DNA from 2 places in the Roseateles sp. GW821-FHT09B06 genome. Region 2 is predicted to be linked to the other one. Evidence: riboswitches for the same ligand, from Rfam matches in the RefSeq annotation. Region 2 holds a riboswitch; the other holds the start of a gene.
What was found. Region 2 has a riboswitch for cyclic di-GMP ahead of AC07OQ_RS07285 (bifunctional diguanylate cyclase/phosphodiesterase). Riboswitches for the same ligand answer to the same signal wherever they lie in the genome.

Region 1 (7,053 bases), on a different contig from region 2:
TCTTACTTCAACTGCGACGCCGGTGGCCTGCCGACGGGCAACCCGATCTCCTTCGGCGGATCGCTGAACCCGCTGACTTCGGTGTGCTACCAGTCCAGCTTCACGACGCCGGTGAACGGTGAGAACGACACCATCACCGCCACGGCCAACGCCGGCAGTGCTAGCGTCACCGCCCAGGCCGGGGCCGACTGCCCGAACCTGCAGCTCTCGCCGGCGCTCGATGTCACCAAGAGTTGCTCGACGACCCTGTTCCAGGCCGCGCCTTACTTGGTCGTCAAGGTGCTGGTGGAGGGCTCGGTGTGCAACATCGGCGACACCGTGCTGTCGAACGTGTCGGTCACCGACACCGACGTGGCGGGCAATCTGCTTGGCTCGCCACAGACGCTGACGCTGCCGGGATCCGCGGGCGCATGCAAGAGCTTCAGCACCTCGTACTTCCCGTCGACGGCGGAGAACCGCCTGCAACCGGGAACGAGCACGCTGGTGCCGGGTCTGGCGCGCTTCAGCGACACGGTCACCGCGACCGGCACGGCCCCGCTGGGCTTCGTCGTCCAGCCCGACACGGCCACCGCCGAATGCACGCTCTGCCCGACCTGCTCGCCTGACGCCTGCCCGGGTGGCGTTTGCCCGGCCTCGACCGGCGCCACCAGCAGCAGCCTGATCAGGAAGCGTTAAGCACGCCGGTTTGCTGCATCAAGCCAAGGGCGGGGATCACTCCCCGCCCTTTTTATTTGCGCTCGCTCACTGGACCGAGAAGCCGCTGCTCGCGCTGGCACTCGCCCCGCCGCGGCTCGCATTGATGCGCAGCTGCCAGGCCCCGGCGCTGTCCTTGCGGCTCAGGCGGTAGGACGAGCTGGCAACGCCGCTGGCATCGGTCGATGCATTCTGCGTGACCTGCGTGCCATCGGCCTTGACGAGGGTGAAGCTCACGGCCGCATTGGCCAGCGGCAGACCGGCGGAACTCACGTTCGCCGTCATGCGCACCGTGTCGTTGCGCGCGTAGACGCTCTTGTTCGTCGCGGCCGCAGCGCTGATCGCGCTCGCGCCGATCGTGTAGCTGGCGCCCGCGGTGCCGACCAGGCTGGTGCTCGCGGCATTGGTCGCGCCGGCCGTGATCGCATAGCTGCCGGCGACCGCCGTGGCCGGCGAGGTGACCGTCAGGGTGGTCGTGGCCGTGGCACCGGGCGCGAGCGTCAGGCTGGGGTTCGCGAACGTGCCGCTCCAGCCCGCGGGCTTGGTCGACTGCAGCGTGATGCCGGTCGACGCGCAGGTGCTGCTGTCCTTGTTGACGACCGACAGGGTGTAGACCACCGACGCGCCCGCGCTCACCGCGGTGCCGCCACCGCTCAGGCTCACGGCCGGCGCCGCCCGCACGCAGGCGGCGGCCGCACTTGTCGTCACGCTGATGCGCGCGCTCGTTTCGGCGGCGGCGTCCAGCGTCACCATGACGCCGCTCTGCGGGTCGCTGAAGGCCTGCCCGTAGACCAGGGCGGCATCGCCCATGTCGAAGGTCGGCACGGTGCCGGGCGTCATGTCCAGCAGGAAGCTGCTGTTCACGTCGCCGTCCGTGCCGGTGCGCACCAGCAGCCCATTGGCAAGGTTGGAGGCATAGACCGTGCTCAGCGCGCTGTCATAGCCGATCGGGCGCCGGTACTCGACGTAGTACCAGGACCTGGCACCGCTCACCGGGTCGACGGATTTCAGGATCTTCAGAGCCTTGGGCTCGACGGTGGTACTCTCGTAGGCACCGATGGTGTAGGAGCCGCTCGTCGTCACCGTGGTGATGGTCGGCTGCGCGCTGCCGTTCAGCCAGCCCAGCCACTCCTTCTGGAAGGTGTTGAAGTGCGAGGCCGTCGTGTTGCCCATCACGTCGGCCACATCGCCGTAGTCCTGCACGACGCAGTTGGGGCCGAAGGGCGTGGCGTCGCAATCCGATGCATGCGAGTGCTGCAGGCCGAGGTTGTGGCCCAGCTCATGGGACACGACCTTGATGTCCATCCGGCCGTTGATCCAGGCGCTCGAGGGCAGGCCGCCCACCGTGCCGACCCCCGACCACACGCAGCTGTCGTTGCGCGGGAAGACATAGACCACGCGGCTGTAGCCGGCGAGCGCAATACCGGCATTGGCCGCGGCGAGCTTGGCCGCGTCGGCGATGTCGGTGGTCAGGCAGGTCTTGGCGATAGGCAGCGTGAGCCAGCCATGGGCGTTGCCCGACAGCCAGGTCTTCTGGAACGAGTTCTCGCGCATGAAGCCGTTCACCTGGTTGAAAACCACGTCCTGCGCCTGGGCCAGCGTATAGGGCTGCCGGGTGTCGTCGGCAAAGTTGACCAAGAGGACCGCAACCTTCTGCTCGCCCAAGGTGTTCGAGAGCGGTGCACTTGCGGTGACCGTGACCGCGCCGCTGTCGGTGCTGCTCAGCGCCAGCACATTGCCGCTCAGCTGGCCGCGCACCCGCAGCCGCGTGCCGCTGCGCAGCTTGGCCAGCGCCTTGCCCTGGGCCCGCAGTTCCAGGCGAGCGTCGGCGGTCTTCAGGTAATGCCGGACATGCCCGCCGCCGGGATGGTCTTCAACCTGGATTTCGAGCGTTCCCTCGACCGCAGCGGTGGCGCGGCTTGCGGGCGTTTGACCCGCAGCCTGACTCCCCAGCGCAGCGAGGCCGAGCACGAGGGCGGTCAAGCAGCTGCGCAGCAGCGATCGATTCGAGGTGGGCGTGGGAATGTGAGTGGCGCAGGGGTACATCTGGGGTCCTGTTCAGGTCCAGACCTCCGCCCTTCAGCACCGGGGTTGCGCTGTGGTCTTCCTTCGGTAACCCGGCTATCCAGCCTTGGCTGGACCCGTGGCTTTGCGCCGCCCAATTGCTCGGGCTTTGCCTTTGTCGGGAAGAGATCGTGGTTCAAAAATCGAAAGCGCCGTCAGATTGACAGATCGTGACGGCGGCTATCGCGCAATCAGCCGGAGAAAATCGGTGACTGCAAGGCGATGTTACAAATCCTCGGGCGCCTCAGGTGTATCGGGCGCGGCGCATCGGTTAACAGAATGTATTAAGCACCAGGGGGCGTATCCAAACCGGCATCCACACCGGCACCGACCCTCTCGCGGAGGACCGAACGCTGCCCCACATGCGCTCGGGACCGGGCGGCAAACAGCTCCGGATGCCACATGGCCGGACCCCGGGCCGCGGATGCGGCCGCGCAGATCGGCAATCAGGGACGCCTCCCCCTTCGCGCTCCACCTGTCGGCGGAGCTTGCGCAGCGGGAATATGGGTCAGGCCAGCTCGCGCAGCGGGTGGTTCGCGGGCGTCCAGGGGCTGGCGAAGAAGGCTTCGACCAGGGCCGGCGTCACGTCCTCGATGCGGGCAGGGTTCCAGCGCGGCGCATGGTCCTTGTCGACCGCGAGCGCGCGGATGCCCTCCACCGTCTCCGAGGCCGCGCCGGGACGCAGATGGAAGCAGTGATGCACCAGGTCCAGCTCCATGCGCAGATCTTCGGCCAGGCTCATGGCGCGGGCGCGGCGCAACTGCTCCAGGGTGACGGCCAGCATCAGCGGCGAGCGCTTGCGCAGGGCCGCCAGCGTATGGCGCGCCCAGTCGTCGTCGGCCGCGGCCAGCGAGGCCATGATGCCGGCCACCGTGGGCTTGGAAAAATGCGCGTCGATGCGCTCGCGCAGCTCCAGATGATCGGGGGCGGGCGCCAGGTCGGCGCGTTCCATCACCTCGGCCACCACATGCTCGGCGCTGGCCTGGGTGCAGCGACGGAAGGCCTCGACGATGGCCGGCAGCTCGCTGCTCTTGACGAACACATCGCCCAGGCCCAGCTCGATCGCGTCGCCGGCGCCGATCACCTGGCCGGTCAGGGCCAGCCATTCGCCGATGCGGCCCGGACATTGCGCCAGAAACCAGCCGCCGCCCACATCGGGGAACAGGCCGATATGGGTCTCGGGCATCGCGAGCTTGCTGTGCTCGGTCAGCACGCGCAGGCGGGCGCCCTGGCTGATGCCCATGCCACCGCCCATCACCACGCCGTCCATCAGGGCGATATAGGGCTTGGGGTAGTTGTGGATCAGGTGGTTGAGCGCGTATTCCTCGGCAAAGAATGCGCCCAGCTCCGCCAGCGACTCGGGCGTGCCGGCCATCGCGGCCTGGTGGAAAAAGCGGATGTCGCCGCCGGCGCAGAAGGCCGCCGGCTTGCCCTCGCGTCCCGCACCCAGCACCACCACGGCCTGCACGGCCGGCGTGCCGGCCCAGTGCCGCAGCAGCGTCGTGATGTCGCGGATCATGGCCAGCGACAGCGCATTCAGCGCGCCGGGGCGGTTCAGCGTGATGAGGGCCAGGCAGCCATTGACCTCGGCCAGAATCTGGCCTTCGGATTGCAGCGGGGGGATCGATGCGGCGGACGACATGCCAACTCCAGAAGTCATGCTTTCTTGTTTACCTATCGGTTCGTGATGCGGTGCGGGTGCGGGCGTGCAGACCCAGCACCTCGTTGCCCACCAGGGCGGCCAGCACCATAACACCCCCGGTCAGGGTGGCGGAAGACGGGGCTTCCCCGGCACCCAGCCAGGCCCACAGCACGCCGAACACCACCTCCAGCAGGCCCAGCAGCGCGATCTCGGGCGCCGCCAGCACGCGGGTCAGCCGCACCACCAGCAGGCAGGGCAAGGCCAGCTGGAACAGGCCCAGCCCGGCCAGCAGGCTCAGGTCATGCGCACCGGCCCGCAGTGGCCAGGCCAGCGGCAGCGTCGCGGCGGCCGAGATCAGCGCGCCCAGCAGCACCGCGACCAGCATGTCGCCCCCGTCCTGCGCATCCGCGGCCTTGCGGTGCGCATGCTGCAGCAGGGTCCAGTTGGTGGCCGCGGCCAGCGGCACCGCGAAGGCCACACCCATGCCGAGCAGCGAACCGGCCCCGCCCCGCATCTCGTGGCCGAACATCCAGGCGATGCCGGCACTGCCCAGCAGGATCGCGCCCCAGGTGCGCGCCGGCAGCCGGTGGTGCAGGAAGACGCGGGAGAACAGCGCGGTCAGCAGCGGTCCCAGCGACATGGTCACCAGCACATTGGCCACCGAGGTCAGCGTGATGCCCACCATGAAGGCGGTGAACATCGTGGCCCAGCACAGGCCCGAGATCCAGACGCTGGCCGAAGCCCGTCCGATCTGGCCTGCCAGCGCCGGTCCGCGCATCCAGACCAGCGCCACCGCCAGCGCCAGCGCATTGAAGGCGCTGCGCCAGAACGTCACCTCGAAACTCCGCGCCGCCTCCAGATGCCGCGTCACCACGCCCGCCGTGCTCCACAGCAGCGTGACGACAAGCATCAAAAGTACCGCACGACGATGGGTCATGAATGTAGAGCGGCCCCAGTGGGGCCGCGGGCGTCTGTCTGACTAGAGCCTCCCTCCCGGAGGGAGGCTGGAGGGAGCTCAATCTCCGCGCGCAGCGCGCGGAGCGCTCAAGAGCGCAACGCGCGCTTGCGCTCGTTCTCGCTCAGATGGCGCTTGCGCAGGCGCACGCTCTTCGGCGTGATCTCGACCAGCTCGTCGTCCTCGATGAACTCGACGCCGTACTCCAGGGTCAGCTCGATCGGCGGCGTGATCTTGATCGCGTCTTCCTTGCCGCTGACGCGGAAGTTGGTCAGCTGCTTGGTACGCGTGGCGTTCACCACCAGATCGTTGTCGCGGCTGTGGATGCCGACGATCATGCCTTCATAGACCGGATCGTTGGGCTTGACGAACATGCGGCCGCGGTCGTCCAGCTTGCCCAGCGCGTAGGTGAAGATCTCACCGGCGTCCATCGAGATCAGCACGCCGTTCTTGCGGCTGGCGATCTCGCCCTTGTGCGGCTCGTAGCCATCGAAGATATTGCTGATCAGGCCCGAACCGCGGGTCAGGTTCAGGAACTCGTTGCTGAAGCCGATCAGGCCACGCGCCGGAATGCGGTACTCCAGGCGCACGCGGCCACGGCCGTCCGGCTCCATATTGACCAGCTCGCCCTTGCGCTCGCCCAGCGCCTGCATCACGCCGCCCTGATGGGTTTCCTCGACGTCGGCCGTCACCAGCTCGATCGGCTCGTGCTTCTCGCCGTTGATGTCCTGGAACACCACGCGCGGCTTGCTGACGGCCAGCTCGTAGCCTTCACGGCGCATGTTCTCCAGCAGGATGGTCAGGTGCAGTTCGCCGCGACCCATCACCTCGAAGATGCCGTCCTCGTCGGTTTCCTTGACGCGCAGCGCGACGTTGCTCTGCAACTCCTTCTGCAGGCGGTCCCAGATCTGGCGGCTGGTGACGAACTTGCCTTCGCGGCCGGCCAGCGGGCTGGTGTTGACGCAGAAATTCATCGTCAAGGTCGGCTCGTCGACCTTCAGCATCGGCAGCGGGGCCGGGCTGGTCACGCTGGTCACGGTCACGCCGATGCCGATTTCCTCGATGCCGTTGATCAGCACGATGTCGCCGGGGCCGGCTTCGGTGGTCTGCACGCGGTCCAGGCCTTGGAAGGTCAGCACGTTGTTGACGCGCCCCTTGACCGACTTGCCGTCCGGGCCTTCCATCACCAGCACGTCCATCGCCGGCTTGATCGTGCCCTGGCTGATGCGGCCCACGCCGATGCGGCCGACGAAGGTGCTGTAGTCCAGCGCCGAGATCTGCAGTTGCAGGGGCGCTGCCGGGTCACCCTTTTGCGAGGGCACATGCTTGAGCACGGTGTTGAACAGGGCCGACATGTCGGGGCCCCACTGCTCGCCCGGGGTGCCCTCTTCCAGCGAGGTCCAGCCGTTGATGCCGGAGGCGTAGACGACCGGGAAGTCGAGCTGCTCGTCGGTGGCGCCGAGCTTGTCGAACAGGTCGAAGGCGGCGTTGATCACGGCGTCCGGCTTGGCACCGGGCTTGTCGACCTTGTTCACCACCACGATGGGCTTCAGGCCCAGGGCCAGCGCCTTCTTGGTGACGAAGCGGGTCTGGGGCATCGGGCCCTCTTGCGCGTCGATCAGCAGCACCACGCCGTCGACCATCGACAGCGCGCGCTCCACCTCGCCGCCGAAATCCGCGTGTCCGGGGGTGTCGACGA
Region 2 (7,053 bases):
TGGCGCCCACCGCCTGGGCCTCGACGGCGGCGCTATGGCCGTCCTCGCTGAGTTCGTCGAGCACGACGACGAACTCGTCGCCGCCCAGGCGCGCCACCGTGTCGCTCTTGCGCACGCAGGGCGAGAGCCGCTCGGCCACCCGCTTCAGCAGCAGGTCGCCGAGGTCGTGGCCCTGGGTGTCGTTCAGGGTCTTGAAATTGTCCAGATCGATCAGCAGCAGCGCGCCATGGCGGCCGCCGCGCTGCGCGGCGGCCAGCGCGCGCTGCAGCCGGTCCAGCAGCAGGCGCCGGTTCGGCAGGCCGGTCAGCGGATCGTAGAAGGCCAGGCGCTCGATCTCGGCCTCGGCGGCCTTGCGCGCGGTGATGTCGCTGAACAGGCCGACGCAATGGCTGATCGCGCCCTCGGCATCGTGTACCGCCGACAGGGTCAGCCATTGCGGATAGACCTCGCCGTTCTTGCGCCGGCTCATGATCTCGCCCTGCCAGTGCCCCTGGCGCGCCACCAGGGCGGCGACCTCGTCGATGTAGTCCGGCCCATGGTGGCCCGAACTCAGCAGGGCCGGCGTGTGACCGACGGCCTCCGCGGCGCTGTAGCCGGTGATCGCGCTGAAGGCCTTGTTGACGCGCAGGATGCGGCGCCCGGCGTCGGTGATGAACATGCCTTCCTGGGCCTCGAAGGCGGTGGCCGCCAGGCGCAGCTCCAGCTCGGACTGCTTGCGCGCCGTGACGTTGTTGCCGGTGCCGCGGTAGCCCAGGAAGCCGCCGTCCTCGCCGAACACCGGCAGGCCGGAGATCTTGATCCAGCGCCAGCTGCCGTCCGGCTCGGGCAGGCGGAACTCGAACTGCTCGACCGCCCGGCGCTGCTCCAGCGCCTGCAGATAGGGCACCCAGGCGCGGTCCTCGCCCTCGGGCAGGCCCGCCATCAGCTCGCGCGCGCCGCGCCCCAGCAGGGCGTCCACCGCTCGGCCGGTGGCGTGCACGCTGTTGGGCGAGACATAGCTGAAGCGCAGCTGTTCATCCAGCTCCCAGAACCACCAGTCGCCCGCCGCGGTGGCGAAGTCGTGAAAGCGCTGCTCGTTGGCGCGCAGCGCCCGGTCGGCGCGCGACAGGACGCGCGCGACCCGGCGCACGCGCCAGTACAGCCCGACCAGCAGGGCCGCCACCAGCGTGCCGCACAGCCCGCCCATCCAGGCCCAGCGGCGCTCGGCCGCCGCGCGCTCGGCGCTGACATCTTTCAGCAGGGCCAGCGAGGCGAGCGGGCGGCCCTGGCGGTCGTGCACGCCCAGCAGGCTGGCCAACCAGATGCGCCGGCCGTCGTGCAGTTCGAGCACGCCGGGGTCCTCGCCGCCGCCCGCCAGTTGCTCCCAGGGCTCCAGCAGCGCCATCGGCAGGGCCGGCAGGCTGTTGTGCACCAGGGCCAGCTCGGCATGGTCGTCCCAGTTGCCGGCCAGGCCCAGCAGGGCCTTGCCATAGGCGAAGGCCTCGGCCCGGCCATGGCGCTTGTGCACCGCGGCGATCACCTCCTGCGACAGCAGATCCCCCAGGCGGCGCGCGAACCAGCCCAGCTCGGTGCCCAGCTCCAGATAGCCCAGCAGCTGGCCGTCGACCCACCAGGGCCGCACATGGCGCAGCACCGGCACGCCGGTCTTGGCCTGCTCCCAGCCCTCGGCCGGCGCGTTCAGGCGCATCGCCTCGGCCAGCACCGGGCGCTGCACGCGGTCGCCGCTCAGCGCCGGATCGTGCAGGCGCAGCACCACGCTCTGCTGCGCATCGATGAAGGCGAAATGGCTGAGGCCGGACTCGCGCCGCATCAGGCCGTATTCGCTGCGCGCCGCCGCCAGCAGGGCCACGCCGTCGCCGCTGCGCATGGCGCGCTGCAGCGCCGGGTTGGCCTCGGCCTGCTGGGCCAGCCAGCGCAGGCGCCTGGCCTCGTCCTCCGCCAGGCGCAGCCACAAGCCCTGGGCCTGGCGCTTGAGCTCGCCCCCCTGGAGCAGCTCGCTGCGGCTGAGCTGCTGACGGGCGGAGAAGCCCAGCAGCAGCGCGATGGCCAGCATCACCACCAGCACGGGAGCGAGGATCTGACGCATCAGATGACGGCCGCTGAAACGCCGCGGCCGGGCCGGCGCGGGGGGCGCAAGAAGCGAGTGCAGGGAGGCGCTCATGAGCTGCGGGCGGGCCCGAGCGGGCGCAAAGCGCGGACGGCGCGCACGCGCCGACACCGGCAACCCCGCTGTCATGGCCCCTGGCGCATGCCGGGGGCGTTAGACCGGAGGCTTTGCGACCCCGCTTTTCAGACCGGGTGTGCCTTGAATCTGTGTAGGGCGTCGATACTAACCGTTACAAGCGACGCCGGGCGGCCGGGCGGCGCGCGCTTACAAGCCTGGCGCCGGCCACGCGAAGAATTCACGCTCGGCGCGCCATGGAGCGCGCCTTCCGGCCCTGCCGGAGCGCTCAGAGCAGCGCGAAGGCGAATCCGAGCAGGGCGATGCACAGCGGCAGCAGGCCCAGCAGCGCCTCGATGCGCGCGGAACCGGTCCAGACGGGCAGGCCATGGTCCGCCTCCGGCAGGTCTTCGACAAAGGCTTCGCTGCGCGGCATCGGCCGAGGCAATGTGGGCATGGCGGGCTCCTCGACGGGAAGCGGGTATGGACCTACTGTCGCCGCGCGGTGTCGCAGCCCGATTTCCGCCAGGTCAGGCGCGTGTTTCGTTTGTATTAAGACGGCCGGGGCTATGCCGGCGCCGCTGGGCCTCGGCGAACTGGACTGGGAGGACCTCGCCGACGGCGCGGCGAATACCAGGGCGCGGCCGCATCCCCAAGTTGAGGGAGCGGCCGACCTTGCATTCGCGCCAGAATCCGCCGTCCACCCCATCCCCAGGAACCACCATGCCCCGCAGCCTTCTCGTCCTGCCACTCCTTTGCCTGCTGGCCGCCGCCCCGGCGCTCGCCGCCGAACGCAGCGTGCCGCTGAAGATGGCCGGCCCCGACGGCGAAGGTGCCGGCGTCGGCAGCGTGCGCATCGTCGAGACGCCCCATGGCCTGGCCTTCTATCCGGCCCTGAGCGGCCTGGTGCCCGGGCTGCATGGCTTCCATGTCCACGAGAAGCCGTCCTGCGCCCCCGGCGAGCAGAACGGCGCCAAGGTGCCGGCGCTGGCGGCCGGCGGCCATCTAGACCCCGCCGGCAGCAAGAAGCATGGCGAGCCCTGGGGCGACGGCCATCTGGGCGATCTGCCGCCGCTGTACGTGGCGGCCGACGGTTCGGCGCAGCAGCCGGTGCTGGGCCCGCGGCTGAAGCTGGCCGATGTGCTGAACCGCGCGCTGATGCTGCATGCCGGCGGCGACAACCATGCCGATCACCCGGCCCCGCTGGGCGGCGGCGGCGCGCGCGTGGCCTGCGGCGTGATCGGCGGCTGAGTGCCGCCGCGCCGGTCCTAGCCCGCGGCGCAGCCCGGGTGCGGCTTCAGCACCCGCTCGGTGGAGGCCGGGAACCTGGCCAGCTTGGCGGCCGGCCGGCGCGGGCGCGGCAGCAACTCGCCGCCGCAGTTGGGGCAGGTGCCGGCCAGGCGCTGCTCGGCACAGGTGGCGCAGAAGGTGCATTCAAAGCTGCAGATGCGCGCCGCGCCGGACTCGGGCGGCAGGTCCACATCGCAGCATTCGCAGTTGGGGCGCAGTTGCAGCATCGCTCGGTCTCTCAAGACGGATCAGGGATCAGGGCCGCCATGATGGCGCGGAATCGACCCGCAAGGCGCGAATAGCGTCCAATACAGCCATGGATACCGCACAAGCCCTGGAGCAACGCATCACCGAGCTGGAGATCAAGGCCAGCTTCACCGAGGACCTGGTCGACACGCTCAACGAGATCGTGGCGCGTCAGCAGCAGCAGATCGAGCTGCTGGCGCGGCAACTGACGGAGCTCAAGCAGCAGGGCCCGGGCGAGGGCGGCCCGACCATGCGCAGCCTGCGCGAGGAATTGCCGCCGCATTACTAGCCGGAGGATCCGCGGGCGTTGCCGGCTCACTCGCTCAAGCGCGTCGCTTTTCGATCGGATAGGCCGGATCCAGATAGCCCGGCGTCGACGGATGGCCGGGCGGCACCAGGCGGTCGACCAGGGCCTCGTCGGCATCGTCGATCCGGCAGTCGAGCGCGGCGAAATAGTCCTGCCACTGCGCCAGGGTGCGCGGACCGGCGATCACGGCGCTGACCGCGCGGTGCGCCAGCACCCAGGCGGTGGCGAAATGCGCCAGGCCCAGGCCCCTGGTCTCGCAATGCGCCTTCAGGGTCTGCGCGATCACCAGCGACTCCTCGCGGAATTCGGTTTCGAGCATGCGCCTGTCACCGCGGCCGGCGCGCGAGCCCTCGGCCGGCTGCGCGCCCGGCGCGTACTTGCCCGAGAGCACGCCGCGCGCGATCGGGCTGTAGGGCACGACGCCCAGACCGAAATGCGCGCAGGCGGCCAGGATCTCGACCTCGGGCTGGCGGTTCAGGAGGTTGTAGTAGGGCTGGCAGGCCACCGGCGGCGGCATGTTCAGCGCGCGCGCCAGCGCCACCGCCTCGGCGATGCGCCAGCCGCGGAAGTTCGACAGGCCCCAGTAGCGGATCTTGCCCTGCTCGATCAGCGCGGCGATCGCGCGCAGCGGCTCCTCCAGGTCCAGGCCCGGGAAGTCGCGGTGCAGGTAGTAGAGGTCGATATGGTCGGTGCCCAGGCGCTGCAGGCTGGCCTCGCATTCGCGCTGCACCCAGGCGCGCGAATAGCCGCGCTCGTTGGGCCGCTCGGACATCTTGTTGCCGATCTTCGTGGCCAGCACCCAGTCGTGGCGCCGCCCCTGCAGCAGCTCGCCGACCATTGTTTCGCTGCGGCCCAGCGAGTAGACGTCGGCGGTGTCGATGAAGTTCACGCCATGCTCCATCGCATGGTCGACGATGGAGCGCGCCTCGGCGGCATCGGTCTGGTCGGCGAACATCATGGTGCCCAGGCACAGGGCGGAGACTTGCAGCGGGCTCTTGCCCAGGGTCCGGTATTGCACGACGACTCCCTTCGATGGATGGCCGGCTATCCTATGCGCTTCACCATCCCGAGGCCAAGGCCATGCAACTGATCGGCATGCTCGATTCGCCCTATGTGCGCCGCGTCGCGATCGCGCTGCAGCGCCTGGGCCTCCCGTTCACGCACCGTTCGGTCTCGGTGTTCCGCGGCATCGCCGAATTCAGCAAGATCAATCCGGTGTTGAAGGCCCCCAGCTTGGTCTGCGACGACGGCACGGTGCTGATGGACTCCACGCTGATCCTGCAGTACGCCGAAGGCCTGGCGGGACAGCGCCTGCAGCCGGCCGACGCGCGCTCGCTGCGCCTGACCGGCCTCGCGCTGGCCGCCTGCGAGAAGAGCGTGCAGATCGTCTACGAGCACAATGTGCGCCCGCCCGAGAAGCTGCACGAGCCCTGGCTGGAACGCGTCACCGGCCAGATGCGCACGGCCTACGGCCTGCTGGAGGCCGAACTGCATGGCCGCCCCCATGCGCAGGACGACGCCGGCCTGACCGCGGCCGTGGTCTGGTTCTTCACCCAGCAGAAGCATCCCGAGCTGGTGCCGGCGGCCGCGCATCCGGCGCTGGCCGAGCTCTCCGCCTGGGCCGAGGCCCAGCCCGAATTCCGCGCCGCGCCGCATGGCGAAGGGGTTTACGTCGGAGGGTAGAAGAGGGCGAGAGGGCGGCTGGCAAAATACGCGCTCCTGCCGCGCCCTGCCAGCCCTCCCCGCCCCTGCCGATGTCCGCCTCCCCGCCGCGCGTGCTCGCCGTCATCCCGCCGATGACGCAGCTGAACACGCCCTACCCTTCGACCGCCTACCTGACCGGCTTCCTGCGCTCGCGCGGCGTGCCCGCGGTGCAGGAGGACCTGGCGCTGGCGCTGATGCTGCGCCTGTTCTCGCGCGAAGGCCTGGCGCAGCTGCACGCGGCCGTGGCGGCCCTGCCCGAGGGCGAACGCACGGCGCGCGTGCGCAGCTTCGCCGCGCAGTACGAACGCTATGCCGCCACCATCGCGCCGGCCATCGCCTTTCTGCAGGGCCGTGACGCGACGCTGGCGCACCGCATCAACACCCGCGGCTTCCTGCCCGAGGGCCCGCGCTTCGAAACGCTGGAAGCCTATGTCGACGAGGACGGCGGCGACCCGCTGGCCTGGGCCTTCGGCGCCCTTGGCTTGCAGGACCGCGCGCGGCATCTGGCCACGCTCTACCTGAACGATCTGGCCGACGTGCTGCGCGACGCGGTGGACGAGCGCTTCGAGTTCGTCCGCTATGCCGAGAAGCTGGCCACCGCCCAGCCGACCTTCGAGCCCCTGGCCCAGGCCCTGGCCGCGCCGCCGAACCTGGTGGACCGCAACTTGCAAGACCTGACCCTGGCCGCGCTCGCGAAGCACCGGCCCGAGGTCGTGCTGCTGTCCGTGCCCTTCCCCGGCGCGGTCTACGCAGCGCTGCGCATCGCCCAGGCCATCAAGGCCCATGACCCGGCGATCGTCACCGTGCTGGGTGGCGGCTTCGTCAACACCGAGCTGCGCGAGCTGAAGGAGCCGCGCCTGTTCGACCAGATCGACTTCGTCACCCTGGACGCCGGCGAGCGGCCGCTGCTGGCGCTGCTGGAACATCTGCAGGGCAAGCGCTCGCGCCAACGCCTGGTGCGCACCTTCGTGCGCGAGGATGCCGAGGTCCGCTACATCAACTTCGTCGAACCCGACATCCCCTTCGACGAGGTCGGCACGCCCACCTGGGACGGCCTGCCGTTGGACCGGTACCTGTCGCTCCTGGACATGCTGAACCCGATGAACCGGCTGTGGAGCGACGGGCGCTGGAACAAGCTGACCGTGGCCCATGGCTGCTACTGGAAGAAGTGCAGCTTCTGCGACGTGTCACTGGACTACATCTCGCGCTACGAGGCCGCCTCGGCCACCACCCTGGTGGACCGCATCGACGCCATCGTTGCCGAGACCGGTCAGACCGGTTTCCATTTCGTCGACGAGGCGGCGCCGCCCAAGGCCCTGAAGGCGCTGGCCCAGGAGCTGGAGAA

Region 1: it holds a riboswitch for cyclic di-GMP, as region 2 does, so the genes downstream of both, AC07OQ_RS12870 (NEW3 domain-containing protein) here and AC07OQ_RS07285 (bifunctional diguanylate cyclase/phosphodiesterase) in region 2, are expected to answer to the same signal.

The regions. Positions count from the first base shown of each region.
Region 1 covers NZ_JBWKPM010000012.1:104,705-111,757, forward strand. Annotated here, with positions in the region: gene AC07OQ_RS12865 (hypothetical protein) at 1-675, shown strand, start outside; gene AC07OQ_RS12870 (NEW3 domain-containing protein) at 742-2,664, opposite strand; cyclic di-GMP riboswitch class I at 2,802-2,881, opposite strand; gene AC07OQ_RS12875 (enoyl-CoA hydratase/isomerase family protein) at 3,266-4,399, opposite strand; gene AC07OQ_RS12880 (DMT family transporter) at 4,428-5,336, opposite strand; gene typA (translational GTPase TypA) at 5,444-7,053, opposite strand, start outside.
Region 2 covers NZ_JBWKPM010000006.1:42,730-49,782, forward strand. Annotated here, with positions in the region: gene AC07OQ_RS07285 (bifunctional diguanylate cyclase/phosphodiesterase) at 1-2,086, opposite strand, end outside; cyclic di-GMP riboswitch class I at 2,217-2,315, opposite strand; gene AC07OQ_RS07290 (hypothetical protein) at 2,451-2,618, opposite strand; gene sodC (superoxide dismutase [Cu-Zn] SodC) at 2,885-3,412, shown strand; gene AC07OQ_RS07300 (DUF1272 domain-containing protein) at 3,430-3,678, opposite strand; gene AC07OQ_RS07305 (SlyX family protein) at 3,768-3,986, shown strand; gene AC07OQ_RS07310 (aldo/keto reductase) at 4,021-5,022, opposite strand; gene AC07OQ_RS07315 (glutathione S-transferase) at 5,085-5,687, shown strand; gene AC07OQ_RS07320 (B12-binding domain-containing radical SAM protein) at 5,759-7,053, shown strand, end outside.